Regions from separate parts of the Alloalcanivorax sp. C16-1 genome, predicted to be linked through region 2. Evidence: predicted binding sites of a transcription regulator. Region 2 holds the regulator's gene; each other region holds the start of a gene.
What was found. The regulator sigma-54, encoded in region 2, starts transcription at its own class of promoters, with help from an activator protein. The targets are predictions, from matches to a motif close to TGGCACNNNNNTTGCTNT.

Region 1 (9,991 bases), 580 kb from region 2:
CAGCTCGCGCAGAAAGGCGGTGTCGGACGTCCGCGCAGGACGCAACGTCAACCCGCCGGGCAGGTCAAAGGTTCCGGTCAGCATTTATCCCCCACAATCCGGGTCGGGGCCTGTTATTCAGTTATCCGGCTCCGTCCCCTTAACGATCGAGAACGGGACATTAGCATGACCGATGGCACCCCGCCACTACCCCTGTTTAGGGGGGGTCAGAAGAAACCGGCGCTGGCGGCGCCCGGTTCTTCCAGGGCGTCGGCGATCAGATGCAGCGCCTGGGCCAGGTCCTGGCGGCTGGCCGGACCGCCCAGGCACAGGCGCACCGCTTCCGGCGGCTTGCCATTGAGGGCGAAGGCGTCGCTGACCACCACGTTGATGTTCTGAGCACGCAGCCGGGCGGCGAACGCCACCCGGCTCCAGGGCTCGGGCATCTTCAGCCAGACGTGGAACGCCTCCGGGTGGGAGCGGTAATCGGCGCCGGCGAGAATCTCGGTGACCAGGGCCTGACGGGCCTGGGATTCGCGCCGGGTAAGCGACAGCGCCAGATCCGCGGTGCCGTCCTGCACCCAGCAGGAGGCCAGCGCGGCGGTGATCGGCGAGGCCATCACGGTGGTGGCGCGCAGGGTCACGGTGAGCCGGGACCGCAGCCGCGCCGAGGGCAGCGCCAGGTAGGCCACGCGCAGCCCGGCCCCCAGGGATTTGCTGAAGCCGCAAAGATAGTAGGTCAGTTCCGGCGCCAGGCTGGCCAGCGCCGGCGGTCGGTGGCTGGGCAGCAAACCGTAGGCGTCATCCTCGATGATCGGCAGGTTGTGCTTGCGGGCGATCTGCGCCACCCGATGGCGGCGTTCCTCGCTGAGCGTCACCACCGCCGGGTTGAGCAGCACCGGGTTGCAGTACAGCGCCTTGGGGTGATGCTCGGCGCACAGCCGCGCCAGCACGTCCGGGTCGAAGCCATCCTCATCCAGCGGCAGCCCCACCAGGCGAATGCCGAGCTGGCCGGCGATGGCGCGCAGGCCCGGATAGGTCAGGGATTCGCACAGCACCACGTCGCCGGGCCGCGCCAGACTGCCCAGCACCGCCAGCAGCGCGCTCTGTACCCCCGGGCACACCAGCACCCGGTCCTCGCTGACCCGCAGGGGGCGGCGTTGCAGCCAGGCCACCGCCGCCGCCTTGTCTTCCGGCGAGCCGCCGAACTCCTGATAGCGCATCAGCGGCTGCAGATCCGGCCCCAGGGAACGCAGCCCCGCCTCCATGCGCTCGCGCAATAGCGGGTCCCGGGACTCCGGCGGCAGGTTCATGGTCATGTCCACGGCGCGGGCGGCGCTGGCGCTGCGCCGGCTGAGCCGGCCCGGCTGGCACACGAAGGACCCCTGCCCCACCCGCGAGTAGATCAGCCCCCGTCGCTGGGCCTCGTTGTAGGCCCGCGACACGGTGGCGTAGTTGAGGTTAAGCGCCGCCGCCAGATCGCGCAGCGGCGGCAGCCGTTCGCCCACGGTCAGCCGGCCGGCCAGAATATCGTCGCCGATGGCGTCGGCGATGCGCAGGTACACCGCCTTGCCCCCGGTCTTCAGTTGCGGCCGCCAGCCGTCCTGTTTCGCACTATCGATGGTCATGCTCTGCACCAGGGTTGTTCACCGGCGCCGGGGGGTGACGGGCGCCGCTTACCGCTTTGATTGGTCGCCGGCCCGGGCACCATCGCCGCACCCCGGCCAAACGCCGCCCATTGGGCCATAACGGCCCGAACCAATCAATCAATTTACCACTTGATTGGCATCTTGATTGCAGTTGTTTGCCAGTGCCCGATCACGGGCGCCACAACGACATACGCAGAGGGAGGCGGCTATGCCCACCGTAGAAAAAGCAGCGCATCAGAAAGGCGACTTCTTCGTCGACTACGAAGAGAAGGTGTTCGAGGACGTCAAGGCGGAACCCGGCGAGAAAGCGCTCGTGACCTTCCATACCGTGGCCTTCGAGGGTTCCATCGGCCTGGTCAACATGCTGCAGGCGACGCGCTTGCTGCGCAAAGGGTTTGATACCTCGGTGCTGCTGTACGGCCCCGGCGTCACCCTGGGCCTGCAGCGCGGGTTCCCGACCCTGGGCGACGAGGCCTTCCCGGGCCACCTGGCGGTGAACAACCAGCTCTCCAAGTTCATGGGCGAAGGCGGCAAGGTATTTGCCTGCCGGTTCGCGCTCCAGGCCCTCTACGGGCACGGCGAGCCTTCATTGATTGAGGGAATAAAACCAATCAATCCACTGGACGTGCTGGACCTGGTGCTGCTCCATCGCCGGGACAACGCCTTCATCCTCGACACCTGGACCCTGTAAGGAGGGCGCCATGAACGAGGCAAGGACGGTACGGGCGGCGGCGGCGCAGATCGCGCCGGACCTGGACACCGCCGGCGGCACCCTGGACAAGGTCTGTGACTGGATCGACGCCGCCGCCGAACGGGGTGTGCAGCTGCTGGTTTTCCCGGAAACCCTGGTGCCCTACTACCCCTACTTCTCGTTCGTGCGCGCCCCGGCGTTCTCCGGCCCGGACCACCTCGCCCTGTACCAGCGGGCGGTGACGGTGCCGGGCCCGGAGATCGACCGGGTCGCCGGGCGCGCCCGCCGCCACGGCATGGTGGTGGTGCTGGGGGTCAATGAGCGGGACCGGGGCACGCTCTACAACACCCAGGTGGTGCTCGATGGCGACGGCCGCCTGCTGCTAAAACGCCGCAAGATCACGCCCACCTATCACGAGCGCATGATCTGGGGCCAGGGCGATGCCAGTGGCCTGCAAGTGGTGGACAGCGCCGTGGGCCGCATCGGCGCCCTGGCCTGCTGGGAACACTACAACCCGCTGGCCCGCTACGCGCTGATGACCCAGCACGAGGAAATCCACTGCGCCCAGTTTCCCGGTTCCATGGTGGGGCCGGTGTTCGCCGATCAGATCGAGGCGGCCATGCGCCACCACGCCGCCGAGTCCGGCTGCTTCGTGGTCAACGCCACCGGCTGGCTGGAGGAGCACCAGATCCAGGCCATCACCGACGACCCGGCGCAGCAAAAAGCCCTGCGCGGCGGCTGCATGACAATGATCGTGTCGCCGGAAGGCAAGGTGCTGGGCGAGCCGGTCACCGAGGGCGAGGGGCTGTGCGTGGCGGACCTGGACCTGGCCCTGATTCTCAAGCGCAAGCGGATGATGGATTCCGTGGGGCATTACGCCCGCCCGGAATTGCTGAGCCTGCTGATCGACCGCCGCCCGGCGGCCACCGTCCATGACCTGCAGGATATTCACGGCCCGCACGGCGACGCCGCCGGGGCCCCCATCGGGAGCGATGAGCATGAGCAGCAAGAGTACCCGCTTCAATCAGCGGCTCATCAATGATCTGCAGACCCGGGGCGTGCGGCTGAGCGATCCGTCCGCCGGCGCCCCCAGCCGCCGTGGCGGCGCCGGCCCCTCCGACCACAAGGCGGTGGAGATCGGCGGCAAGGTAGTGATGATTCCGGTGCACACCGCCGGCGCCGGCGACTCCCCCTATCAACTGGACGGCAGCCGGGTCACCCGGGGTGGCCGGGAAATCGCGCGCATGGCGTTCACCGCCCGGCCACGCTTCTATGATCTGAGCACCGCCGACGGCGTGCCCTATTCCCACATCGCCACCCTGCACGGCAAGGACGTGCTCGCCACCACCGTGATGCAGACCTGCATTCGCTACAACAACCGCAAGGTGTCCTGCCAGTTCTGCGCCATCGGCCAGTCCCTGGACGAGGGCCGCACCATTGCCCACAAAACGCCGGCGCAGCTGGCCGAGGTGGCGAAGGCGGCGGTGGAGCTGGACGGCGTCAAACACATGGTGATGACCACCGGCACCCCCAACCTGCAGGATCGCGGCGCCCGGGTCCTGTGCGACAGCGCCAGCGCCGTGCGCGCCGCCGTGGAGCTGCCGATCCAGGGCCAGTGCGAGCCGCCGGACGACCGGGCCTGGTTCCGGCGGCTGCGCGACAGCGGCATCGAGAGCCTGGGCATGCACCTGGAGATCGCCACCCCGGCCCTGCGCGAAACGATCATGCCGAGCAAGGCGTCGATCAGCGTGGACCAGTATCTGGAGGCGTTCGCCGACGCCGTGGACGTGTTCGGGCGCGGCCAGGTGAGCACCTATCTGCTGGCCGGCCTGGGCGACACCGTGGACGACACCCTGGCCCTGTGCGAGCGGCTGGTGGCACTGGGCGTGTACCCGTTCGTGGTGCCGTTCGTGCCGATTTCCGGCACGCCGCTGGCACATCACCCCTCGCCCTCGGCGGCGCACATGCGCCGCATTCTGGAGCCGCTGGGCGCACTGCTGCGCGGCGGCGGCCTGCGCTCGGCGGACATCAAGGCCGGCTGCGGCCGCTGCGGCGCCTGCTCGTCCCTCTCCGCCTTCGAAGACGTGGAGCAGGCCTCATGATCCTGGAGCCGGTGACCCCGTTTCGCAGCCGCGAGTACGCGGTGAAGCTGACCTCCGAAGCCTGGGAACACCAGGCCGCCCGCGACCTGCGCCGCCGGGTATTCTGCGCCGAGCAGGGGCTGTTCGACGGCGACGACGGCGATGCCCTGGACCGCCGCGCCCTGACCATCGTGGCGGTGGCCTACGTGGCCGGCGGCCCGGACGAGGTGGTCGGCACGGTGCGCATCCACAGCGACCGCCCCGGCATCTGGTACGGCTCGCGGCTGGCGGTGGCACGCGGTTATCGGCGCGACGCCCACCTGGGCAGCGCCCTGATCCGGCTGGCGGTGGGCAGCGCCCGGGCGCGCGGCTGCCAGGCGTTCTTCGCCCAGGTGCAGGCCGCCAACGAAGCGCTGTTCCGCGCCCTGCACTGGGACAGCCTGCGTCCCCTCTCGCTGCACGGTCGCGACCATGTGCTGATGCGCGCGCGGCTGTCCCACTACCCGCCCCTGCCGGAGGGACGCCTGCCGCTGCTGGCCACCGGCCGGCGCGCGTCCTAGGGAGGCGCCGTGGATCTGGAGACGCTGATCACCATTCTGCGCGCGACCCCGGCGTTCGCCCACAAGGCCGACATCCGCCCGGTGATGGCCGGCCTCGCCGGCCTGGACAGCGGCCACTTGCCGTTGGGCGACGACGCCGCCGCTCTGGCCGACGGCGACGGCTTCCTGCTGATGGCCATGGAAGGCTTCGTCAACGAGTTCGTGGCCGCCGAGCCGTTCTTCGCCGGCTACTGCGGCGTGATGGTGAACGTCAGCGACATCGCCGCCATGGGCGGCCGCGCTCTGGCGGTCACCGACGCGCTGTGGAGCCGGGGCGACGATCAGAGCGCGGCGATCCTGGCCGGGCTGCGCGAGGCGGCGGGCAAATACGGCGTCCCCCTGGTGGGCGGCCACAGCAACGCCCATTGCGACCGGCCGCAACTGTCGGTGGCGATCCTGGGCCGCGCCCGGGCCCTGCTCACCAGTTTCGATGCCCGCCCCGGCGACACCCTGCTGGTGGCCTGTGACCTGCGCGGCCGCTACCGGGCCGTGGGCGACAACTGGGATGCCAGCAGCGACGCCCCCGGCGCGCGGCTGCGCGGTGATCTGGCCATCCTGCCGGGGCTGGCCGAGGACGGCCTGTGCCGGGCCGGCAAGGACATTTCCATGGCCGGGCCGGTGGGCACCGCCCTGATGCTGCTGGAAGCCTCCGGGGTGGGCGCGGACCTGAACCTGGATGCCCTGCCCCGGCCGGCCGAGGTGCCCCTGTCGCGCTGGCTGCGCACCTTCCCCAGCTATGGCTTCGTGCTGGCGGTGGCCCCGGACCGGGTGGCCGAGGTGAGCCGGCGCTTCCAGGCCCGGGACCTGGCCGTGGCCGAGGTCGGCCGGGTCACCGCCGGCGGCCAACTGACCCTGAGCCTTGGCGATCAACGGCGCCCGTTCTGGAACCATCATCAAACCCCGTACCTGGGCCGCCCTTTCGCCACGTCTTCCCCACTTTCCCGTCAAGGAGGCCACCATGCCTGAAGTGCATTTCAACGTGCGCTGGCCGGACCACAGCGAACAGCGCTGCTACTCCCCGTCCACCGTGATCCACGATTTTCTGCGCGCCGGCGAGAGTTACCCGCTGGCGGAATTCCTGACCCTGAGCCGGGACGCCCTGACCCTGGCCGGCGACCGCGTCGAGCAGAAATACGGCTTCCGCTGTACCAGCGCCGACAGCCAGCTGCTGGCCCTGGAAACCCGGGGCCGGCAATTCGCCGATCAGGCCGATGCCCGGGTCACCGTGACCCGGGTGGGTGCCGCCACCACCGAGGAGGAAACCCCATGACCTTCGCCAAACGCCATTACCCGGTGATCGTGGTGGGCGGCGGCCAGGCCGGCCTGTCCACCAGCTATCTGCTCCGGCAAAGGGACATCGAGCATCTGGTGCTGGAAAAAGAGCAGGCTTTCCACGCCTGGAAGGCACAACGCTGGGACAGCTTCTGCCTGGTCACGCCCAACTGGCAGTGCCGGCTGCCGGATCATCCCTACGACGGCGACGATCCCCACGGCTTCATGGTGAAGGACGAGATCGTCGCCTGGATGGAACGGTTCCGCGCCGCCTTCGAGCCGCCGTTGATCGAAGGCATTACCGTCCAGGCGGTGCGTGCCCTGCCGGTGGGCGGCTACCGCCTGGACACCGACCGGGGTCCGCTCACCGCCGACCAGGTGGTGATGGCGATCAGCAGCTACCACCGGCCCAAGGTGCCGGATTACGCGCGCCGATTGCCGGCGCGAATCAAACAGCTGGACGCCTCCGACTATCGTAACCCCGAGGCGCTGCCGGAAGGCCCGGTGCTGGTGGTGGGCACCGGCCAGTCCGGCTGCCAGATCGCCGAGGACCTGCACCTGGCCGGCCGCCGGGTGCATCTGGCGGTGGGCCCGGCGCCCCGGGTGTCCCGCTTTTACCGGGGCCGCGACGTGGTGGACTGGCTCGACGATATGGGCCACTACCGAATTCCGGTGCAGGCGCACCTCACCGAGGAACAGGTGCGCGCCAAGGCCAACCACTACGTCACCGGCCGCGACGGTGGCCGCGACATCGACCTGCGCCGCTTCGCCCTGGAAGGCATGCGCCTGCACGGACGGCTGGAAAACGTGGAAGCCGGCCAGGCCCGCTTCGGCGATGACCTGGGCAAAAACCTGGACCAGGCCGACGCCACCAACGCGCGCATCAAGAACAGCATCGACGATTACATCGCCCGCCAGGGCATCGACGCGCCCACCGAGCCACCCTATGAACCGGTGTGGCAACCGCCCCGGGACCTGGACAGGGAACTGGACCTGGAAGCGGAAGGCATCGCCGCCGTGATCTGGTGCATCGGCTATGCGCCGGACTTTTCCTGGATCGACGCCCCGGCCTTCGACGCCACCGGCTACCCCAAACACCGGCGCGGCGTCACCGCCAGCCCGGGCCTGTATTTCCTGGGCCTGCCGTGGCTGCACACCTGGGGCTCGGGGCGTATCTATGCCATCGCCGAGGACGCGGAACATCTGGTGGATCACATCGAGGCGGCGCGGCTGCCCCTGCGCGAGCAATACCTGGCCGGTATCGCCTGATGCCTGCACAAAAAAAACCCCGCCTTGCGGCGGGGCTTTCGGGTCGCGGGAAGCGGCGTGGTGGTTACTTGAAGATCTCGCCCTTTTCCGCTTTTTCCACCAGCAGTTTCGGCGGCGTGAAGCGCTCGCCGTAGGTGCTGGCCAGTTCCTCGGCACGGGCCACGAAGCCGCGCAGGCCACCCTCGTACTGGTTCATGTACTGCACCACGCCGCCGGTCCAGGCCGGGAAGCCGATGCCGAAGATGGAGCCGATGTTGGTGTCGCCCACCGAATCGATCACCCCTTCCTCGAAGCACTTCACGGTCTCGAGGGCCTCGGCGAACATCATGCGCTCCTGCATGTCCTGGAACGGGATCGCCTCCCGGGCCGGGAACTGCTCCTTCAGGCCCGGCCACAGGTGGGCCTTGCCGCCTTCCGGGTACTCGTAGAAGCCCTTGCCGTCCAGTTTGCCCGGGCGGTCCAGCTCGTTGACCATCTTTTCCATCACCGCCAGCGCCGGGTGTTGCCGCGCTTCACCGCCGCCTTTCTCGGCGGCCTGTTTGTACTCGCCGGCGATCTTCAGGGACAGCTTCATGTTGATCTCATCGATCAGCTTGAGCGCCCCCACCGGGTAGCCCGCCTGGGTGGCGGCCTGTTCGATGGAGTTGGCGTTCTGCCCTTCACCGACCATGGCGATGGCTTCGTTGATAAAGGTGCCGATCACGCGGCTGGTGAAGAAGCCCCGGGAATCGTGCACCACGATGGGGGTTTTCTTGATCTGCAAGGTGTAGTCGAACACCTTGGCCAGCACTTCGTCGCTGGTGTTCTTGCCACGGATGATTTCCACCAGCGGCATCTTGTCCACCGGGCTGAAGAAGTGGATGCCGATAAAGTTGTCCTGCTTTTTCACGCCCTCGGCCAGGCCGGTGATCGGCAGGGTCGAGGTGTTGGAGCCGAGCACCGCGTCCGGGTTGACCACGTCCTCGATTTCCTGGAACACCTTGTGCTTGAGCTCGGTGTTCTCGAACACCGCCTCGATCACGAAGTCCACGTCTTCCAGGGCCTTGGCGTCGGCGGCCGGGGTGATGCGCGCCAGAATTTCTTCTTTCTTCTCCTGGCTCATCTTGCCCTTGGACACTTCCTTGTCGAGCAGCTTCTCGGAGTAGGCCTTGCCCTTCTCCGCGTTCTCCATAGAAACGTCCTTGAGCACCACCCGGGCGCCGGAGCGGGCGGTGACGTAGGCAATGCCCGCGCCCATCATGCCCGCGCCCAACACCGCCACTTTCTCGGCTTTGTACTTGGGCACATCCTTGGGACGGCTGGCGCCGGCGTTGATCGCCTGCAGATTGAAGAAGAAGGCGTTGATCATGTTCTTCGCCACCTGGCTGCGCGCCAGTTCCACGAAGTAGCGGCCTTCGATGGTCAAGGCGTCGTCGAAGCCCACCTGGGCCCCTTCCACGGCGGCGGCCATGATGTTGCGCGGCGCCGGGTAGTTGGCGCCCTTGAGCTGTTTGCGCAGGTTGGCCGGGAACGCCGGCAGGTTCTGGGCGAACGCCGGGGTGCTCGGGGTGCCGCCGGGGATCTTGTAGCCTTTTTCGTCCCAGGGCTGTTTGGCTTTCGGGTTGGCCTTGATCCACTCCCGGGCCTTGGCCAGCATCGCCTCTTCGCTTTCGGCGATGTCATCGATGATGCCCACCGACTTGGCTTTCTCGACCTTCAGCCGCTGGCCCTGCATCAGCACCTGCATCAGGGCGTTCTGAATGCCCAGCATGCGCACCGTGCGCACCACGCCGCCGGCGCCGGGCAGCAGGCCCAGGGTTACCTCGGGAAAGCCGAACTGGGCTTTCGGGTTGTTCAGCGCCACCCGGTGGTGGCAGGCCAGGGCGATTTCCAGGCCACCGCCCAGGGCGGTGCCGTTGAGGGCCGCGACCACCGGTTTCCCCAGGGTTTCCAGGCGGCGCAGCTGGGCCTTGCCGGCTTCCACGCCCTTGGCGAATTGCGGGGCGTTTTCCTTGGTGACCTTGGACAGATCACGCAGATCGCCGCCGGCGAAGAAGGTGCTCTTGGCGGAGGTGATGATCACCCCGGCGATGTTGTCCTTCTCTTTTTCCAGACGGCTTACCGTTTCTTCCATGGAACGCATGTAGCGCTCGTTCATGGTGTTCGCGGATTGCTGGGGATCGTCCAGGATCAGGGTGACGATATTGTCCGCGTCCTGTTCCCAGCGGATGGTGCTCTCTTGATCGCTCATGATGTGTCTCCGAATCCGTTGGGTTACAGGCGCTCGATGATGGTGGCGATGCCCATGCCGCCGCCCACGCACAGGGTGCACAGGGCGAATTTCTTGTCGCGGCGTTCCAGCTCGTCCAGCGCGGTGCCCAGGATCATGGCGCCGGTGGCGCCCAGCGGGTGGCCCATGGCGATGGCGCCGCCGTTGACGTTGACCTTGTCGTGGCTGAGGCCCATGTCCTT
Region 2 (9,991 bases):
CTATGACCGGGACACCGGCAAGGTCAGCTACGAGCTCAAGGCCGATCACCTGGAGCAGTTTCAACGGGAGGCGCTGACCACGCTCACCGAGCCGGATCTGCGCATGGAAAACGACAACGGCATCTGGACCATCCGTTCCCGCCGTGGTGAAGTGCGCGACAACGGCGACCTGATCGTGTTTCTGGATCAGGTCAAGGCACGCAGCGAGACCAACGGCGTCACGCTCAGCACCGACGAACTGGAGTATCTGAACGATGCCAGCCAGGTCCGCTCGCCGGGCGCGCTGACCCTGGAGCATCGCGACGGCAACACCCGCGCCGGCAGCATGCGGTCGGACCTGACCAGCGGCGAAATGACCCTCGAAAAAGGAGTGGTAAGTGAATTCACGGGCAGCAATTAAAGGGCTCGGCCTGTTCGGGCTGCTGTTCGCCGGCCTGGCCGGCGCCGCCCAGCCTCCCGGCGGCCAGCCCGTGGAGGTGAGCGCCGACAGCGCCACCTTCGAGCAAAGCGCCGGCACCGGCGTGTACCGCGGCGACGCGGAACTGATCCAGGGCAACCGGCGCCTGAACGCCGACGTGATCCGGCTGTTCACGGAGAACAACCAACTGGTACGCGTGGAGGCCACCGGCAATCCGGTGCGCATGCGCGAGGGCGAGGACCTGCAGGCGCGGGCCAGGAACCTGGTCTACGACCTGCGCGCCCGGCGGCTGGTGCTTACCGGCGACGCCCATGTGGACCACCAGGGCAACACCTTCGAGGGCGCCCGGGTGCAGTACAACCTGGATTCACGGCGGGTGGACGCCAGCGGTGAAGGCGACAAGCGCGTGCGGCTGGTGATCCCGGCCAAGAACACCGAGCCGGCCGGCGAAAACGGCGCTCAAGACGGCAACACGGAGACCCCCTGAATGGCACATCTGAGCGCCCATAACCTGGCCAAAAGCTACAAAAGCACCCGCGTCATCGAGGACGTGTCCCTGGAAGTGGAAGCCGGCCAGATCGTCGGCCTGCTGGGCCCCAACGGCGCCGGCAAGACCACCTGCTTCTATATGATCGTGGGTCTGGTGGCCGCCGATGCCGGCCGCATCGAAATCAACGGCGACGACATCACCCACCTGCCGATGCACGGCCGCGCCCGCCGGGGCATCGGCTATCTGCCCCAGGAAGCCAGTATTTTCCGCCGGCTCACCGTGGAGCAGAACATCATGGCGATCCTGGAAACGCGCAAGGAAATGACCAAGGCGCAGCGCGAGGAGCAACTGGAAAGCCTGCTCAGCGAGTTCCACATCGACCACATTCGCGACTCCATGGGCATGAGCCTGTCCGGCGGCGAACGCCGGCGGGCGGAAATCGCCCGCGGGCTGGCCACCAACCCGGATTTCATCCTGCTGGACGAGCCCTTCGCCGGCGTCGATCCGATCTCGGTGAACGACATCAAGGGCATCATCCGCCACCTGAAGGAACGGGGCATCGGCGTGCTGATCACCGACCATAACGTGCGCGAAACCCTGGACATCTGCGACACGGCCTATATTGTCAGTACCGGTCACATCATCGCCGACGGCGACGCCACCACCATTCTCGGCAACCAGCAGGTTCGCGACGTCTACCTGGGGGCGGACTTCCGGCTATAACCGGAACCGGCCACCCGCGCCGGCCCCGCCCTACACCCTCGCCCCGGGAAAAGCAACACTTGGCATGATTATTGCTTAAAGCAAATTAATGCTGCTATGCTGCCCGACTTCGGGAACGAGCGACCCAGTAGCATGAAACCCACTCTACAACTGCAAATCGGCCAGCAGCTGACCATGACGCCCCAGCTGCAGCAGGCAATCCGCCTGCTGCAGCTGTCGACGCTGGACCTGCGCATGGAGATCCAGCAGGCGGTGGAGAACAACCCCCTGCTGGAGCTGGAAGACGGCGCCGAGGACTTTTCCGCGGACGACCCGGACGGCGACGGCGAGATGGAGCTGGAGCGCGACGACGCCCTGGACGACCTGGTCGAGGGCAGCGTGGAAACCGACAGCGAGTGGGACGACCTCTATGTGGGCCAGAGCAGCGCCGGCGCCGGTGAAGGCGACGACGCGGACGCCTGGCAACAGCGCCACGCCAACCCGGACACCCTGCTCGACCACCTGGAGTGGCAGCTCAACCTGACCCCGATGAGCGACCGCGACCGGGTGATCGCCCAGATCATCCTGGAAGCCCTGGACGAGCGCGGCTATGTCACGGTTTCCCTCGAGGATCTGGTGGGCACCGCCGAGACCCAGATCGCCGACCCGGACGACCCGTTGGAAGACGACGAGGTGGTGGCGGTGCTGCACCGCCTGCAGCAGTTCGACCCGGTGGGCGTGGCCAGCCGCGACCTGGCCGAATGCCTGGGCGTGCAATTGGCCCAGCTGGCCGCCGACACCCCTCATCTGGACACCGCCCGCGCCCTGCTGGTCCACCAGGAGCTGTTGGAAAAACACGACTACGCCGGCCTGCGTCGCGCCCTGGCGGTGAGTGAGGCGGACCTGGTGGCGGCACTGGGTCTGCTGCGCACCCTGGACCCGGCACCGGGCCAGCAGATCGGCGGCGACACCGCCGACTACGCGGTGCCCGACGTGGTGGTGCGCGCCCACCGGGGCGGCTGGCGGGTGGAGCTCAACGAAGAGGTGCTGCCCAAGGTCAATCTGCAGGCCCAGTACGCGCAGATGGCGCGGCAGGTGGGCGGCGACGACGGTCAGTACCTGCGCAACTGCATGCAGGAAGCCAAGTGGTTCCTGAAAAGCCTGCAAAGTCGCAACGACACCCTGCTCAAGGTCGCCAGCCGCATCGTCGAGGTGCAGCAGGACTTCTTCAACTACGGCGAGGAAGCCATGAAACCGCTGGTGCTGGCCGACATCGCCGAGGCGGTGGAGATGCACGAATCCACCATCAGCCGGGTCACCAACCAGAAATTCATGCTCACGCCCCGGGGCGTGTTCGAGCTCAAGTACTTCTTCTCCAGCCATGTGGACACGGACGGCGGCGGTGAGTGTTCCTCCACCGCCATTCGTGCCATCATTAAGAAGCTGGTCGCCGCCGAGAACCCTCGCAAGCCGCTCAGCGACAACAAGCTGGCAAGCCTGCTCAACGACCAGGGCATCAAGGTGGCGCGCCGCACCGTCGCCAAGTACCGCGAGGCGATGCGAATCCCGTCCTCCAGCGCGCGCAAGCGGCTGGTCTAGGCCGGACCGGAACGGATATCTCTTCGACAAGAGAGAAGGAGCCAGCTATGCAGATCAACCTCAGTGGCCACCATCTGGACATCACCGACGCCCTGCGTGACTACGTGGACGAGAAGTTCGCCAAACTGGAGCGCCACTCCGACCAGATCACCAGCGTTCAGGTGATCCTTTCCCCGGAGCCCAAGAGCCATAAGGCGGAATCCACCATTCATATATCCGGAGCGGACCTGTTCGCCACCGCCCAGGCGGACGACATGTACGCGGCCATTGATGCGCTGACCAGCAAGCTGGACCGGCAAATTCTCAAACACAAGGAAAAGACCGTGGGCCGCAAGCACGGCCACTAGGTCGCCCAGAACCCGATTATGCGAGTACGCGAACTGCTCACCGAAGACCGCACCTATGACGACGTGGCGGTCACCAGTAAAAAACGGTTGCTCGACCAAATCGCCCAGCTGGCCGCGGCCAGCTGTGGCGGCCTCAACGAGCAGGAAGTCTTCGACGCCCTGGTGGCCCGCGAAAAGCTGGGCTCCACCGGCATCGGCGAGGGCATCGCCATCCCCCACTGCCGGCTGGGTCACTGCGACGCCGCCATCGGCCTGCTGCTGAAGCTGTCCGAACCGGTGGACTTCGACGCGGTGGACGGGCGTCCGGTGGACCTGGTGTTCGTGCTGCTGGTGCCGGAACAGAACCCGGAACAGCACCTCAAGACCCTCAGCCACCTGGCCAATCTGTTCAACGACGACGACTACCGCAGCGACCTGCGCCACGCCCACGGCAATCAGCGTCTGTATCAGACCGCGGTGGAATCGGAGGCCGAAATTCGCCTGGCATCCTGAGCCGGTCGGCCGGACCATCGCTATGAAACTGACCATCCTCAGCGGACGATCGGGCTCGGGCAAGACCACCGCCCTCCAGGCCCTGGAAGACCACGGCTATTATTGCGTGGACAACCTGCCCCTGGGCCTGCTCCCCACCCTCGCGGCGCAATTGCAGAACGAGGACCACGCGCCGCAGCGCGTGGCGGTGGGCGTGGACGCCCGCAACCTGCCCCGCCAGTTGCTGGCGTTCAATCGCATCATTGAGGAACTGCGCCAGCAGCCGCTGGACACCGAGATCATCTTTCTCGAGGCGGAGCCGGCCACGCTGTTGAAGCGGTTCAGCGCCACCCGTCGCCGGCACCCCCTGAGCGGCGACGAACGCACCCTGGCCGACGCCATCGAGCTGGAAGCCAAACTGCTGGCCGATATCCGCCAGCTCGCCGATCTGGTGATCGACACCAGCAACCTGGACGTGCACACCCTGCGCAATATGATCCGCCAGCGGGTGGCGCGCCGGGACGTGCGGCTGTCCCTGCTGATCCAGTCGTTCGGCTACAAGAACGGCCTGCCCCACGACGCCGACCTGGTGTTCGACGTGCGCGCCCTGCCCAACCCACACTGGCAGGGGGACCTGCGCCCGCTCACCGGCCGCGACGACAAGGTGGCCGAGTTTCTGCGCGGCCACCCGGAAAGCGGCGCCATGCTCGACGACATCTTTCACTTCCTGGACCGCTGGCTGCCCGCCTACGGCGCCAACGATCGCAGCTACGTGACCGTGGCGGTGGGCTGCACCGGTGGCCGCCACCGCTCGGTCTACATCACCGAACAGCTGGCCCAACGGCTGCGCGAAAAGGGCGTGCCCCTGCACGTGCGCCACCGGGAGCTGGATGGATGATTGAGCGGAACCTGACGATCACCAACAAGCTCGGCCTGCACGCCCGCGCCGCCGCCAAGGTGGTGAGCGTATCCTGCCGCTACAGCTGCACCATCCAGGTGCTGCACGGCGAGCGCCAGATCGACGCCAAAAGCATCATGGGCCTGCTGATGCTGGGCGCCGCCAAGGGCACCACCCTGACGGTGCGGGTGGACGGCGAGGACGAAGTGCCCGCCATGGACGAACTGGCCGACCTGTTCGAACGCAAGTTCGACGAAGGCGAGTAGCGGCCGCTTTTTCACCCTTTGATCCTTCCCTGGCCGGCGCTGGGTTAAACTGGCGCACAGCGAGGAGGGGTCATGTCCGAACAAAGTCAGCACAAGCGCAATCTCAACGCCGTTAACCGGGCCCTGGCCGGGGGCACCTTTTCCCAGGTGCGCCAGTTGCTCAACAGCCTGCCCGGCGCCGAGACCGCCCACCTGCTGGAATCCTCCCCGCCCCGGGAACGGGAAATTCTCTGGCGCCTGCTCAGCCAGGAGCAGGAAACCGAGGTGCTGCAGTACCTGGGCGAGGAGGTGCGCGTGGAACTGCTGCGCGACCTGCCGCCGGAAGAACTGGTCCCGCTGATCGAGGATCTGGACACCGACGACCTGGCCGACCTGCTGCAGGAATTGCCCGAGCAGGTCACCAGCCAGGTGCTGGCCGCCCTGGACGCGCAGAACCGGGAACGCCTGGAACAGGTGATGAGCTACCCGGAGGACACCGCCGGCGGCCTGATGAACACCGACGTGATCACGGTGCGCCCGGAGATCACCTTCGGCGTGGTACAGCGCTATCTGCGCCGTCGCGGTGAAATCCCCGAAACCACCGACAACCTACTGGTGGTCAATCGCCGCAACCAGTTTATCGGCGTGCTGCCGCTGACCCGGGTGCTGATCTCCGACCCGGGCACCACGGTGCGCGAAGCCATGCGCACCGACGTGGAGGCGATCCCCGCCGACCGCCCCGCCCACGACGTGGCCAAGCTGTTCGAACGGCTCGACCTGATCACCGCCGCGGTGGTGGACGAGAACGGCGTGCTGGTGGGCCGGATCACCATCGATGACGTGGTGGACGTGATCCGCGAGGAAGCGGACCACTCGCTGATGGGCATGGCCGGCCTGGACGAGGACGAGGACACCTTCGGCTCGGTGTGGCACACGGTGCGGCGCCGTTCCCTGTGGCTGGGCATCAACCTGCTCACCGCCCTGGCCGCCTCGGCGGTGATCAGTCTGTTCGAAAACACCCTGGAAAAAGTGGTGGCCCTGGCGGTGCTGATGCCGATCGTGGCCAGCATGGGCGGCATCGCCGGCAGCCAGACCCTGACGCTGGTGATCCGCGCCATGGCCCTGGGCCAGGTGCAGGAAGGCAATACCCGTTATCTGTTCACCAAGGAACTGGCGGTGGGCGCGCTCAACGGCCTGCTCTGGGCCCTGGTGATCGGCGCCACCGCCGCGCTCTGGTTCGACGACGCCAGCCTGGGCATGATCATCGCCTCGGCCATGGTGCTGAACCTGGTGGTGGCCGCCGGCGCCGGGGCCCTGATTCCCATCGCCATGAAACGCATGGGCATCGACCCGGCGCTGGCCGGGTCGGTGGTGCTCACCACCATTACGGATGTGGTCGGGTTCTTCGCGTTTCTGGGGCTGGCGACGATTCTCTACGCCAGTTTGCTCTAGCGGCCTGGCGGCCGCCTCCTCACAAATCCGGCGTGGCGTCCGGTTCGTCGTCGCCGACGCCGAAGATATCCCGGAACGAGGCGTAGACGGACACCGTGGTCAGGGCCAGCAAGAACAGGGCGAACACCAGGGACAGGAGGCCGCTGACCAGGCCCACCACCAGCATGGCCAGGCTGTCCGCGCCGAACAGCAGATTCGCGCCGGCCAGCAGCACACCGAGCAACACCGCCAGCAGCAGCAAGAACAGCATCGGCACCAGGCCGTACCAGAGCATCGGCAGCCAGTTGCGAAGCACCGCCACCAGACTCTCCTTCAGCGCCGGCAGGGGCCGGCGGTCGCCGAAGAACACCAGCGGCACCTGAAACCAGATCACCGCCATATAGGGGATCGACACCGCCACCATGATCAGCATCAGCAGCGCGGTCTTGATGATACCCATCTGCCCGAACGCCGAGGCGGAGGCCGGATCCAGGGGCTCGCCCTGGAAGCCGGCGGTAAACAGGGCGGCGATTTCCCGGCCGAACAGCAGCAGCGCCGCCGCCACCATCACCAGGGTGAACAGAATCTGCAGCCCCACCTGGGTCAGGCCGGTCAGGAACAGGGGCCCGGTGCGCTGGGAAAAGCCGGCGAACAGCTGCCCGAAATCGAACTCCTCATCGTGCCAGCGCCGCCAGGCCAGTTGCATCAGACCGGCCGCCAGCACCGGCCCGATCAGCGTCGGCGCGAAGTTGCCGAGCACCGGCACGAACAGTCCGAGCAGGCTGATGCCCATGATCACCGCCATGAACACCAGCAGGGCCAGGCACCAGAGCACCCGGTTGGCGGCGGTGAGCCGCCAGGCCCGCCGCCACCACAGCCAGCCATGGCCGATCGGCCGGCGCCTGGCGGCGCCGACCCGCTCGGGGCCGGGGCCGGCGGGCCCGCCCAGGTCCGCTTCCGGGCCCTGGTAGGGATTGATCATGACGCGGTCAGGACCTGTTTAAAGGACAGATAGAAGGCGCCGGCCAGGATCGGCATCACGAACAGCCAGCCGAGCAGCGCCGGCAGCGCCGCCAGCGCCACGATCACGGTGGCCACCAGACCGTAGACGACCATCGGGATCAGGTTCTTGAGGCACGCCTGGAAACTGAGTTTCAGGGCCCGGCCCGGGCCGGTATCGGTGAGCATCACCAGCGGCACGGTGAAGTAGAACAGAAACGCCACCAAGGTGACCACGACCACGGCCACCAACATCAACACCAGGAACAGCCCGCCACTCAGACCACCACTGGTTGCTCCCGGATCCATGCCCGACAGCGCGCCGGCGCCCAGCGTCATGACCATCAGGCCACCGACCAGCAAACCGATGGCCAGGAACACACCCAGCTGGGCCAGCGACAGCAGCAGCAGCGGACCGGTACGCTGGGAAAAGCCGGCGAACAGATCGGTGAAATCGGACTGGCCGGTGGTGTCGATGCGGTGAAACATCTTCACCAGGCCACCGTACAGCAGCGTCATCAGAAACGGCTGCGCCAGCGGGCCGATCAACGGAATGAACTGCAACACGGTGGTGATCACGAAGATCAGCACCAGGGCCCCGATTACCACGCCCCAGTGACCGGACAGCAGCTTCATGCCGTCGCCGATCCAGCCCAGCGCCTCGCCCACGGTCACCTTGCGGGGCTCGCTCAGTTGCATATCTCCCGGGGCCGTCGCGTTGCCAACGACATCGGCTTCCGGTTGTTGATACGGATTCACATCACTCATGGATAGCTTCCCTTGCTTTCAGCAAATAAAAAAATAACGATTCAAACGCCGGCCACTTTCATCGCGGCCAGCAAAAGGGATCCGGAGGCAATGTTGCCGCGACGGTCCACATCGGTACCGCTCCCCTGAATGCCGGCGAACATGTCCCCCAGATTTCCGGCAATGGTAAACTCTTGAAGCGGCTTCTGTATGACACCGTTCTCAATCCAGAAACCGGCGGCGCCCCGCGAATAATCCCCGGTCACCAGATTGACGCCCTGCCCCATCACCTCGGTGACCAGCACGCCGGTGCCCATGCGCCGCATCAGCGCCGCCAGGTCCTCGCCGGTGTCGGTGATGGACAGATTACGCACCCCGCCGCCGTTGCCGGTGGGCGCCATTTCCAGACGCCGTGACGCGTACAGGCCGAGCGCGTAACGCTTCAGCACACCGTCCTCCACGAACGCCTGGGCACGGGTGGGCAGACCGTCCGCGTCGAACCCGGCGGAGCCGTTGCCGCCCACCTGCAGCGGATCCTCACGGATGTCGATACCGGCGGGAAACAGGCGTTCGCCGAGCCGGTCACGCAGGAAGGAGGCGCGCCGGTACAGGGTGCCGCCGCTGATCGCCGACACGAAATGCGCCAGCAGGGTGGCGGCGATTTCCGGCGACAGCAGCACCGGCCATTGGCCGGTGGCCGGCACCTCGGCGCCGAGCCGCGCCAGGGTGCGGCGGCGCGCTTCCTCGCCCACCTGCTCCGGCCCGGCCATGCGGTCGGCCTGGCGGTTGCCGTCGTACCAGTAGTTGCGCTGCATGCCGTTGACGTCCTCGGCCACCACCGCGCAGCTGCGCGAGTGGAAGGTGCCGGCGTGGCCCTGCAGAAAGCCGGCGCTGGTACCCAGCACCTGCACGCTGACGCCGGTGCTCACCGAGGCCCCTTCGGAGTTGACGATGCGAGCGTCGTCACGGGCCACGTTTTCACAGCGCAGCGCTTCCTCGATGGCCTGATCGGTGGTCAGCGCCCAGGGGTGATACAGCGCCAGATCCGGCTCCGGGCCAGCCAGCTGATCCGCTTCGGCGAGACCGGCGAACGGGTCTTCCTCGGTATGGCGGGCGATGGCGCAGGCAGCGGCCACCGCGTCGCGCAGGCTTTCCGGGCTGTCGTCGGAGGTGCTGGCGTGGCCCTTGCGCTGGCCGAAGAACACGGTCACGCCGAGGCCGCGGTCGCGGTGGAACTCCACCGTTTCCACCTCGCCCAGGCGCACGTCCACGGACAGGCCCTGGGCCAGATTCAGGCGCGCTTCGGCGGCGCTGGCGCCCTGCCGTTTGGCTTCCTCGAGCACGCGGGCGACCACATCGCGGGCGGCGGCGAGGGAATGAGGACCGAGATCAACTGTCGCGCTGGCGTTTTCGGACATAAACTAAGGCTTTCTCTTCCGCGTTGATGATATGACCGAGTATAACGATCCCCTGACGAGCAAGACACGCCGCAAACTGGAAATGCAGGAACTGCAGGAAGTGGGCCTGGAGCTGATGGCCCTCAAGGCCGGCCAGCAAGCGCGTCTGCCGCTCAATGACCCGCTGCGCGCGGCCCTGGACGAAGCACGCCGCATTCAGCATCCGGACGCGCGCCGCCGCCACGCG
Region 3 (9,991 bases), 320 kb from region 2:
TGCCCGTGACCCGCTTGCCCGGACTCACCGTGACCCGGCGCGCCCGATACCAGCTCTCATCGCGCGGCGAGATCGAGGGCAGATCGATTTCTCCGCCCAGCAACGGCGACAGCATGATGCGGTTGTAGTGGCGCACCGGTTCGTCGCCGAGCACCTGCACCGACCAGTCGTGGTCCGTGCCCAGGTGGTCGATCAGACTGTCGGTGGCCAGGCCATTGCCGACGATCAGCAGACGGCGCCGGCGCGGATTGCCTGAGACGGTGATTTCGTCATTCATGACCGCCCCCTCAGGCCCGCCGGCCGAGCCGGTCGACCAGACCGGCCACCTTGCCGCGCACCGATGGGGTGCCGGCGCCGCCGGCTCCGGTTTCGGTTTCGCGGGGCATCTCCACCACCTTGCGCTGCTTCTCATAGAGGAAGCGCAGCACCTGCTGACGGAAATGGTTGTAGGCGCTGTTCTCGGCCAGGGTGACGCGGTTGCGCGGGCGCGGCAGGTCGATGTCGAGCACCTCGCCGATGGTGGCGGCGGGGCCGTTGGTCATCATCACGATGCGGTCGGACAGCAATACCGCCTCGTCCACGTCATGGGTGATCATCACCACGGTATTGTTCAGCTCGCGCTGAATCTCCATCAGCGAATCCTGCATGTGCGCCCGGGTGAGCGCGTCCAGCGCGCCGAACGGCTCGTCCATGAGCAGCACCTTGGGACGCATGGCCAGGGCACGGGCGATGCCGACCCGCTGCTTCATGCCGCCGGACAGTTCGCCCGGGCGCTTGTGCAGGGCGTGGGCCATGTGCACCAGGTTCAGGTTGTGCTCCACCCAGTCGCGCATCTCCGCCTTGCCCATACGGCCGCGAAACACCTGGCGCACCGCCAGCTGCACGTTCTCGTAGGCGGTCAGCCAGGGCAGCAGCGAATGGTTCTGGAACACCACCGCCCGGTCCGGACCGGGTTCGTTCACTTCCTTTCCGTCCAGGGCCACGCCGCCCTCGCTGGCCCGCAGCAGGCCGGCGATGATGTTCAGCACCGTGGACTTGCCGCAGCCGGAGTGGCCGATCAGCGACACGAACTCGCCTTTCCGGATACGCAGCGACAGCGCGTCCAGAGCCCGGAACGGCCCCTGCGGCGAAGGGAAATCAATGCTCACCTTGGAGATGTCGAGGTAGTTGCTCATGACAAGGGCTCCTCTCGCGCGGCGGGTTCAGCGCGGGTCCGTGGATTTGTCCCAGGCGGCCAGGCTCTGCACCGCCAGCATCAGCCGGTCGAGCAGAAAGCCGATGGCCCCGATGGTGATCACCGCCACCATGATCCGGCTCAGCGATTCGGAGCTGCCGTTTTGAAACTGGTCCCAGACGAACTTGCCCAGGCCCGGGCTCTGCGCCAGCATTTCCGCCGCGATCAGCACCATCCAGGCGATCCCCAGGGAGGTGCGCAGGCCGGCGAACATCATCGGCATCGCCGACGGCAGCACGATGGTGCGCACATGGGTGAGCCAGCCCAGCCGCAGCACCCGGCTCACGTTGTTGAGATCGGCGTCGACGCCGGCCACGCCCACGGCGGTGTTGATCACGGTGGGCCACAGGCAGCACAGCATCACCGTGACCATGGAAGTGATGAACGACTTGGGCACCAGCGGGTCCTGGCTGACATAGACGGCGCTCACCACCATCGTCACCAGGGGCAACCAGGCCAGCGGCGACACCGGCTTGAGCAACTGGATCACCGGGTTGAAGGCGCGATACAGAGTGCGGCTCAGGCCGATCAGGATGCCCAGGGGAATGGCCAGAAGAGAGGCCAGCACGAAACCCGCCGTCACCGTCATCAGGCTGGTGAGGATCTGGTCGAGAAAGGTGGCGCTGCCGGTGTAGGGAAAGATCCTCGGCTGGTAGGACGGATCCATCGCCTTGCGCTCCGCGTTGCGGGCGCGCTGACGTTCGTAGAAAGCCTGTTCCTCGCGGCGCTCCGCGGCGTGTTCCTCGAGCAATGCGGCGCCCTGCCCCCACACATCCAGCGGCCCGGGAAAGGCGCCCAGGGAGGTATGGATGCGTGGCGCCGCCAGGGCCCACAGCAACAGGAACACGGCGATGCCGGCCAGCGGCACCAGCAGAACATTGCCCAGCGCCCGCGGGGACACCGCCCGGTGCCCGCGCAACAGCTTGAGCCAGGGATTGAGTCCGGTTTGCCGGCTGATCGAAGTCATCTCACTCTCCTATGGCCACCGCGCTACGGGCGCTGGTCGTCTTTCAGGCCGATGGCGAATTTATCGAGATAGGCATTGGGGCGACGGCCGTCGTAGGTGATGCCGTCGATGAACCCGGACTGGGGCGGTTTGAAACCGTCCTCGCGGTCGAAATCCGGAAAGTCCGAGCCCTGCATCCGGCCTTCCTCGATCAACGCCCGGGCGGCCACCGCATAGATATCCGGGCGGTACACCCGGCGCGCCGTCTCCAGGTACCAGTCATCGTCCTTTTGCTCCGGAATCTGGCCCCAGCGCCGCATCTGGGTGAGGTACCAGATGGCGTCGGAGTAGTAGGGGTAGGTGGCGTGGTGGCGGAAGAACACGTTGAAATCCGGGATCGGCCGCTCGTCCCCTTTCTCGTATTCGAAGGTGCCGGTCATGGAGTTGGCGATCACCGCCTCGTCGGCGCCCACGTATTCGCTTTTGGCGAGCATCCGCACCGCCTCGGGGCGGTTGGCGTTGTCGTTCTCGTCCAGCCATTTGGCGGCGCGGATCAGCGCCTTGATCAGGCGGGCATGGGTGTTGGGGTACTTGCGGGCCCAGGCTTCGCTGACGCCGAACACTTTCTCCGGATTGTTTTTCCAGATTTCGTAATCGGTGATCACCGGCACGCCCACGCCTTTGAACACCGCCTGCTGGTTCCAGGGCTCGCCCACGCAATAGCCGTGGATAGTGCCGGCCTCCAGGGTGGCCGGCATTTGCGGGGGCGGCGTCACCGACAGCAGCACCTCGGCCTGCAGCTGCCCGGAGGTATCGCCGTTGGCGGGCGCGTAGAACCCCGGGTGGATGCCACCGGCGGCGAGCCAGTAGCGCAGCTCGTAATTGTGCGTGGAGACCGGGAACACCATGCCCATCTTGAAAGGCTCACCGCGATCCCGGTACGCCTTGACCACCGGTTTCAAGGCGCTGGCGCTGATCGGGTGCAGCGGTTTGCCGTCCCGGTGCTCGATGTTCTTCTTCATCTCCGCCCACACCGAATTGGCCACGGTGATGCCGTTGCCGTTCAGATCCATGCTGAACGCGGTGATGATCGGCGCCCTGGTGCCATAGCCGATGGTGGCGGCCAGCGGCTGACCGGCGAGCATGTGGGCGCCGTCGAGCCGCCCATCGATGACCCCGTCAAGAAGCACCTTCCAGTTGGCCTGGGCCTTCAGCGAGACGTACAGCCCCTCGTCCTCGAAGAACCCTTTCTCGTAGGCCACCGCCAACGGCGCCATGTCGGTGAGCTTGATGAAACCCAGCGTCAACTGGGGCTTCTCCGGCCAGCCGATGGCCGGCTCGGCGGCGGACAGGCCGGCGCTGCTCAGCACCGCCAGACCCGCCATCAGCCACCGGGCCAACCACCGGCCGGGGGCGGATCGTTTCCGAAAACGGGCCTTGCACATGGCTTTCTCCTATCAATCGGCTCTTTGCGATTGGCAAAAAAAACGCCCACCACGTTTCCGTGGTGAGCGCCTTTGCTCGTTCTAACCGCAACTTGTGAGCGGGCCCGCCTGCGTCGGCCGGCCCGCGAATCATCAACTCAACCGGAGATATTCAATTTCCATGCCAGCCCCTGAGCCGGCCTGGCGCCGTTGACGGGGCCGCCCGTGGCCAGGGGATCGCGCCAAAACGGGGCGCCGTGCGGTGTGGTGGTGCGCTGAAGCGGTGCGGGGAGCCATGCAGGGAGGGCCACGGAACGCGGTGAGCCGGCGGCGGCCGGCCCGCAACGAAAAAAGCCCGCCGGAGGCGGGCTTTTTCGGGGTTTGGTGGGTCGTGATGGGCTCGAACCATCGACCAATTGGTTAAAAGCCAACTGCTCTACCAACTGAGCTAACGACCCGTCGAACGAGGCGCAAATAATACGGATTTATTTCCGGATGACAAGGGTTAGGGCGGAATTTTTTCTCGATTGGCGCCGGATCATTGATAGATCGTTGGATCTTTGATCAATGCCTCCTCGAAGCCCTGGCGACGCAGGCGGCAGCTGTCGCAGCGGCCACAGGCGCGGCCGTCGGCGTCGGCCTGGTAGCAGGACACGGTGAGGCCGTAGTCCAGGCCCAGCTCGGTGCCACGGCGGATAATGTCGGCCTTGGACAGGTGCATCAGGGGCGTGGCGATCTCGATGGGGTGGCCCTCCACGCCGGCCTTGGTGGCCAGCCCCGCCAGGGTCTGGAAGGCGTCGATGAACTCGGGCCGGCAGTCCGGATAGCCGGAGTAGTCCACCGCGTTGACGCCGATGTAGATGGCACTGGCGTCGACCACCTCGGCCAGGCCCAGGGCCAGGGACAGGAACACGGTATTGCGGGCCGGCACATAGGTGATCGGGATGCCGTCACCGCCCTCCTCCGGCACCTCGATGGCGTGATCGGTGAGCGCCGAGCCACCGATGGCGCCCAGGCCCAGTTCGATGACCCGGTGGGATTCGGCGCCCAGCGTCCTGGAGACCCGGGCGGCGGCGTCCAGCTCCGAGCGGGTGCGCTGGCCATAGTCGAAGGCGATGGTATGGCAGCGATAGCCCTGGTGGCGGGCGATGGCCAGGCAGGTGGCGGAATCCAGGCCACCGGAAAGCAGCACCACGGCGGTGTTCATGGCGATTCTCCTGTTCGGCTTCGTAGGCGCGCGTTGATCGGCTCAGCGGCCGCGGGCGTCGTTCCAGAGCAGCTTGTGCAGTTGCAGCTGGAAGCGCACCGGCAGACGGTCGGCGACGATCCAGTCCGCCAGGTCGGCACCGCTCAGCTGGCCGTGCACCGGCGAGAACAGCACGTCGGAGACGCGCGCCGCCAGTTGGTGCTGGTCCAGCATGAAGCGTGCCCAATCATAGTCCCGCCGGTCGGCGAGCACGAACTTCACCTGGTGGTGGGGGCGCAGGTGCGGGATGTTGTCCAGCCGGTTGTTGTGCTGCTCACCGGAGCCCGGCGCCTTCAGGTCCATGACCACCGAGACGCGCTCGTCCACCGGCGCGATGTCCATGGCGCCGCCGGTTTCCAGGCTGACCTCGTGGCCCCGATCACAGAGGGCGGTGAGCAGCGGCAGGCAGTTGGGCTGGGCCAGGGGCTCGCCGCCGGTGACCGTGACGTAGTGGGCGCCGTGTTCGGCCACCTGGTCGAGAATGTCGTCCAGGGAGCGCTTCTCGCCGCCCTGAAAGGCGTATTCGGTGTCACACCAGACGCAACGCTGGGGGCAGCCGGTCAGGCGCACGAAGACGGTGGGCCGGCCCACGGTGCGGGCTTCGCCCTGCAGGGAATGGAAGATTTCGGTGACGCGCAGTTCCACGGTAATTCCGGGCTTGGGGACTGGGTCGGGGATTCTAGGGCCTGTGCGGCGGAAATGATAGGTGGGCGGCGGCGGGCGCCCGGAGCGTATCGCGGCTGAAGCGGATCCGCTTCAGCCGCGATCCGATTTTCAGTTACCGCCGAGCTGCTTGAGCATGGCCTGGGCCATCTCCGCTTCGGATGCGTCCGGGAACTGTTTGATCAGCTTGTGCAGCGTGACCTTGGCTTCCGAGGTGTTGCCGGCCTGGGCCTGCAGGCTGGCCAGCTTGTAGAGGCTGGTCGGCGCGCGACTGTGGTTGGGGTATTCGTCCACCACGGTCTGGAACTGCTGGCGGGCCTTGTCCAGCTGGGGCGTCTTCTGGTTGCTGTAAACCTCGCCCAGCCAGAAATGCGCATGGGCGCGGAACTGCCCCTGCGGGAAATCCTTGAGATAGTTTTCGAAGGCGGTGGCGGCGGCGTCGAAATCCCGTTCGAGCAGCTTGCCACGGGCCGCGGTATAGGCGGCGCGATCCGCTTCCGGATCGGCGGGGGCGCTGTTCTTGCCACCGTCGTCGCCGGCTTCGGCATCGGTTTGAGGTGCGTTCTTGGTCTGATCGACCAGAGCGTTGATACGGGTATCCAGGTCCAGGTAGCGCTCGCGTTCGGCGGCCTTGAGGCGATCCAGCTCGTGGCGCAATTCCTCCACCTGCCCTTGCAGGCCCTGGATCTGCTCCTGGTATTGCTCGATCTGCTGCATCAGCACGTAGAGGCCCTCATCACCGCCCTGGCCGGCGGTGGCGGGGTTCGCCGAACCCCGGTCGCCGGAGGAGCCACGCTCCTCCACGACCAGGGGCCCGGTGGACTGCGCCTGGGCGCAGACCGCCGGGCCGGCAAGCAGGAACGCCAGAGTGGCGTGTTTGAATACCTGCTTGAAGCTCATCATCGGTTACGGACGGCCGGCGGTGTAGTTCAGTACCACGCGACGGTTTTTAGCCCAGTCCATTTCGGTGTGACCGAAAGCGGCGGGCTTCTCTTCGCCGTAAGCAACGGTTTCCAGCTGGGAAGCGCTCACGCCTTGTACGCGCAGGAACTTCTGAACCGCTTCGGAACGACGCTCGGACAGAGCCACGTTGTACTCACGGGTACCGCGCTCGTCGGCGTGACCTTCCAGACGCACCTTGGCGTTCGGGTTTTCCTTCAGGTACTTGGCGTGGGCGCGCAGGCTTTCGAACGCGGCCGCCGGTACGGTGTTGCTGTCGAAGGCAAAGTAGATCACCCGGGTGTCGGTGGTGCCGTCATAGTTGGACGGATGGTTGTGGAAGTTTTCCGCGGTCAGCGGAATGGAGCTGGTTTCCGGCTTGGACGGCTTGGGACGCTCGACCGGAGTGGTCGGCGTGGTCTGGGTGTTCTGACCCATGGTATCCGTGGAAGAGGTATCTTCCTCGGTGGGGGTGCTGGAACACGCGGCCAGCAGGCCAGCAAGAATCACGGCAAGAAACGGATTAATGAACGAACGCATACGAAAACTCCTATTGATTTCCTGTATTGGAACTCTGAGATCCGTTCAGAGGAACGGCGACCAGGCCGGTTCCCTGACTTCCCCTTCCTTCGACGGAAGCTCCACCTTCACTCTCCCGTCGATGGACACGGCTTGCAGGACCCCCGTACCCCGGTATTGCGTCCCGTAAATTATCATACTTCCATTGGGCGCAACACTGGGCGATTCATCCATATCAGTCTTTGTGACGATATCGAACGTACCGCGCTGGAGGTCCTGCACACCGACATGGAACGAGCCGTTCCGCCGGTGCACATAAACCAGATAACGACCGTCGGGGGTCACGTCCGGGCGGGCGTTGTAGGCCCCCTCGAACGACACCCGGCGGGTGGACTTGTCATTGATGTCGAGCTCATAGATCTGCGGCCCGCCGGAGCGGCTGGAGGTGAACACCAGGTGTTCGCCGTCCGGCATCCAGCGCGGCTCGGTGTCGATGCCGTAGTGGTCGGTGAGCTGTTCCAGGGCACCGCTGTTCAGGTCCAGGCTGTAGATGTCCGGGTTGCCGCCCTTGGACAGGGTCACCGCCAGCCGCTGGCCGTCCGGGGACCAGGCCGGGGCGCCGTTGATGCCCTTGTACTGGGCCACCACCCGGCGCTGGGCGCTGGCCAGGTCGTGCACGTAGATCTTCGGCAGGCCGTCTTTCTCGAACGACACATAGGCGATCTTGGAGCCGTCCGGTGACCAGGACGGGCTCATGATCGGCTCCTTGCTGCGCACGATGGTGCGCACCCGGGCGCCGTCGGCGTCGGCGTATTGAAGCTGGTACGGATTCTGGGTGCCCCGGTTGAAGGTGACGTACAGAATCTTGGTGGAGAACGCCCCCTGGATGCCGGTGAGCTCCTCGTAGATGCGGTCGGAGATGGCGTGGGCCACGTCCCGCAGCTGCGACGCCGGCGGCCGGTAGCTCTCGGTCATCAGCTGCTTTCCCCGGGCCACGTCGTACAGCCCGTAGCGCACCTCATAGGCCCCGGAATCGGTCTTCTGCATGCTGCCGACCACCACGTATTCCTGATTGAGGACGCGGAAATCCCGGTAGCTGAGCTGGTCGGCGCTGGTCGGCCGGCTGAGCATGTCGCCGGGCTCCAGGGTCTTGAACTGGCCGCTGCGGTGCAGGTCGGCGCGCACGATATCGGAAATGTTTTCCGGGGCGTCGGCGGCCCCGGCAAAGGGCACCACCGCGATCGGCACCGCGTCCACGCGGCCCTCGGTGATCTGGATCATCAATTCGGCGCGGGCACTGAGCGCCAGCATGGTCAGAGCCATGACGGCGGCGGCGCGGGCGACGACGGTTCGGGCGTTGATAATTCGCATCATTGCACATCCCTGGGACTGAAAACGATCACGAAAGTACGGAACTGCTCAAACTGTTTGCCATCCGGTACCGGCAGCGGGCTGGCCAGCTGCACGGCGTTGACCAGCGAATCGTCGAAGTTCGGGTAGCCGCTGGACTTGGCCACCTGCACATTGACCACCTCGCCGCCGGGAATCACCTGAATCCGCACCTGCACGCTCAGGTCATTGCGGTTGCGGTAGTTGCCGGGAATCCGCCAGCGCTGGGAGATGGCGTTGCGGATGGCGTCCTCGTAGCTGGCGGTTTCCTCGGTCACATCACTGTCCGCCGGGCCGGAGCCCGGGTTCTCGGCGACCTGGTCGCGCTTCTTGCGCGCCATTTCCAGCTCTTCCTCCGCCATCAACTCCTCCATGCTGGGCTGATCGAACTCCGGCGCCGGCTTGGCTTTCTCCGGCTTCGGCTTCGGCTTTTCGGGCTCGGCCTTTTTCGGTTCCGTCTTTTTCGGTTCCGGTTTTGGCTCGGGCTTCGGCTCAGGTTTTGGCTCGGGCTTGGACTCTTTCTTCGGCTCCGGTTTCGGCTGGGGCTTGGGCTCCGGCTTCGGTTTCGGCTCCGGTTTGGGTTCCGGCTTCGGCTTCGGCTTGGGTTTGGGCTCCGGCTTGGGCTCGGGCTTCGGTTCCGGCGCCTTTTCCGGGGCGGCCTTCTGGTCCTTCTCCTCCCGCGCCGGCGTGGTGTTGGCGTCCGGGGCGCGACGGGTCTCTTCCATTACCGTGGCCATCACGTGGGGCGGAATATCCGGCGGCCGGCGCAGTTCCGGGTCCGAGGACCAGGTGAAGACCATCAGGCCCAGCACCACCAGGTGCAACAGCGCCGAGAAGCCGGCGGCAACCCCGCGATCACTCATGAACGCCCCGGCGGCTCCGTGACCAGCCCCACGTTCGTGACCCCGGCCCGCTGCAGCTCGGACATCAGCACCACCACCTTGCCGTAGGGCACGTTCTGGTCACCTTCCACCAGGAACAGGGTCTTGGGTTTCTGCTTGCGGATGGTGAGCACGTGGCCCTTGACGGTGTCCAGGCTGGAGGCGGTCTGCCCGCCGTCCTCGCCCACATTGATGTGGTAACTGCCGTCGGCGCGCACCGTGATCATCACCGGTTCGTCGTTGTTGAGAATCGGCGCGCTGTCCGCCTGCGGCAGGTCCACGGACACCCCCTGGGTCATCATCGGCGCGGTGGCCATGAAGATCACCAGCAGCACCAGCATCACGTCGATGTAAGGCACCACATTGATGTCGGCCATCATCTTGCGCGGCTTGCGAACCCGTATACCACTCATAAGCGGGCCTCCGTGGCTCAAGCGTCGCGGCCATGGGCCTGGCGGTGCAGCACCGAGGAAAACTCCTCGGCGAACACCTCGCAGTCACCCAACAGGGATTCGGACTGGGACGCGAACCGGTTGTAGGCCATCACCGCGGGGATCGCCGCGAACAGGCCCATGGCCGTGGCCACCAGCGCCTCGGCGATACCCGGCGCCACCACGCTGAGGGTGGCCTGGGTCACGTTGGCCAGGGCGCGGAAGGAGTTCATGATGCCCCAGACGGTACCGAACAGGCCGATATAGGGGCTGGTGGAGCCCACCGTGGCCAGGAACGGCAGGTGCTTGGTGAGCCGGG

Region 1: a site for sigma-54 is predicted at 1,763-1,780, ahead of ACLD0W_RS10460 (MSMEG_0572/Sll0783 family nitrogen starvation response protein). Genes of this name have one in related genera too.
Region 3: a site for sigma-54 is predicted at 3,774-3,791, ahead of ACLD0W_RS09320 (CmpA/NrtA family ABC transporter substrate-binding protein). Genes of this name have one in related genera too.

The regions. Positions count from the first base shown of each region.
Region 1 covers NZ_JBKFTK010000002.1:703,215-713,205, reverse strand. Annotated here, with positions in the region: gene ACLD0W_RS10470 (GNAT family N-acetyltransferase) at 1-84, opposite strand, end outside; gene ACLD0W_RS10465 (PLP-dependent aminotransferase family protein) at 207-1,607, opposite strand; gene ACLD0W_RS10460 (MSMEG_0572/Sll0783 family nitrogen starvation response protein) at 1,837-2,319, shown strand; gene ACLD0W_RS10455 (Nit6803 family nitrilase) at 2,330-3,361, shown strand; gene ACLD0W_RS10450 (MSMEG_0568 family radical SAM protein) at 3,318-4,421, shown strand; gene ACLD0W_RS10445 (MSMEG_0567/Sll0786 family nitrogen starvation N-acetyltransferase) at 4,418-4,960, shown strand; gene ACLD0W_RS10440 (sll0787 family AIR synthase-like protein) at 4,970-5,965, shown strand; gene ACLD0W_RS10435 (MSMEG_0570 family nitrogen starvation response protein) at 5,958-6,269, shown strand; gene ACLD0W_RS10430 (MSMEG_0569 family flavin-dependent oxidoreductase) at 6,266-7,540, shown strand; gene ACLD0W_RS10425 (3-hydroxyacyl-CoA dehydrogenase NAD-binding domain-containing protein) at 7,605-9,770, opposite strand; gene ACLD0W_RS10420 (acetyl-CoA C-acetyltransferase) at 9,794-9,991, opposite strand, start outside.
Region 2 covers NZ_JBKFTK010000002.1:123,892-133,882, reverse strand. Annotated here, with positions in the region: gene lptC (LPS export ABC transporter periplasmic protein LptC) at 1-400, shown strand, start outside; gene lptA (lipopolysaccharide transport periplasmic protein LptA) at 378-905, shown strand; gene lptB (LPS export ABC transporter ATP-binding protein) at 906-1,631, shown strand; gene ACLD0W_RS07765 (RNA polymerase factor sigma-54) at 1,764-3,209, shown strand; gene hpf (ribosome hibernation-promoting factor, HPF/YfiA family) at 3,257-3,556, shown strand; gene ptsN (PTS IIA-like nitrogen regulatory protein PtsN) at 3,575-4,048, shown strand; gene rapZ (RNase adapter RapZ) at 4,071-4,925, shown strand; gene ACLD0W_RS07745 (HPr family phosphocarrier protein) at 4,922-5,191, shown strand; gene mgtE (magnesium transporter) at 5,264-6,622, shown strand; gene ACLD0W_RS07735 (BPSS1780 family membrane protein) at 6,642-7,583, opposite strand; gene ACLD0W_RS07730 (BPSS1780 family membrane protein) at 7,580-8,299, opposite strand; gene pmbA (metalloprotease PmbA) at 8,410-9,765, opposite strand; gene yjgA (ribosome biogenesis factor YjgA) at 9,797-9,991, shown strand, end outside.
Region 3 covers NZ_JBKFTK010000002.1:448,118-458,108, reverse strand. Annotated here, with positions in the region: gene ACLD0W_RS09335 (NAD(P)/FAD-dependent oxidoreductase) at 1-277, opposite strand, end outside; gene ACLD0W_RS09330 (ABC transporter ATP-binding protein) at 288-1,175, opposite strand; gene ACLD0W_RS09325 (ABC transporter permease) at 1,203-2,201, opposite strand; gene ACLD0W_RS09320 (CmpA/NrtA family ABC transporter substrate-binding protein) at 2,225-3,565, opposite strand; tRNA gene ACLD0W_RS09315 (tRNA-Lys) at 3,987-4,062, opposite strand; gene queC (7-cyano-7-deazaguanine synthase QueC) at 4,143-4,811, opposite strand; gene queE (7-carboxy-7-deazaguanine synthase QueE) at 4,854-5,495, opposite strand; gene ybgF (tol-pal system protein YbgF) at 5,625-6,413, opposite strand; gene pal (peptidoglycan-associated lipoprotein Pal) at 6,420-6,992, opposite strand; gene tolB (Tol-Pal system beta propeller repeat protein TolB) at 7,038-8,294, opposite strand; gene ACLD0W_RS09285 (energy transducer TonB) at 8,342-9,223, opposite strand; gene tolR (protein TolR) at 9,220-9,654, opposite strand; gene tolQ (protein TolQ) at 9,672-9,991, opposite strand, start outside.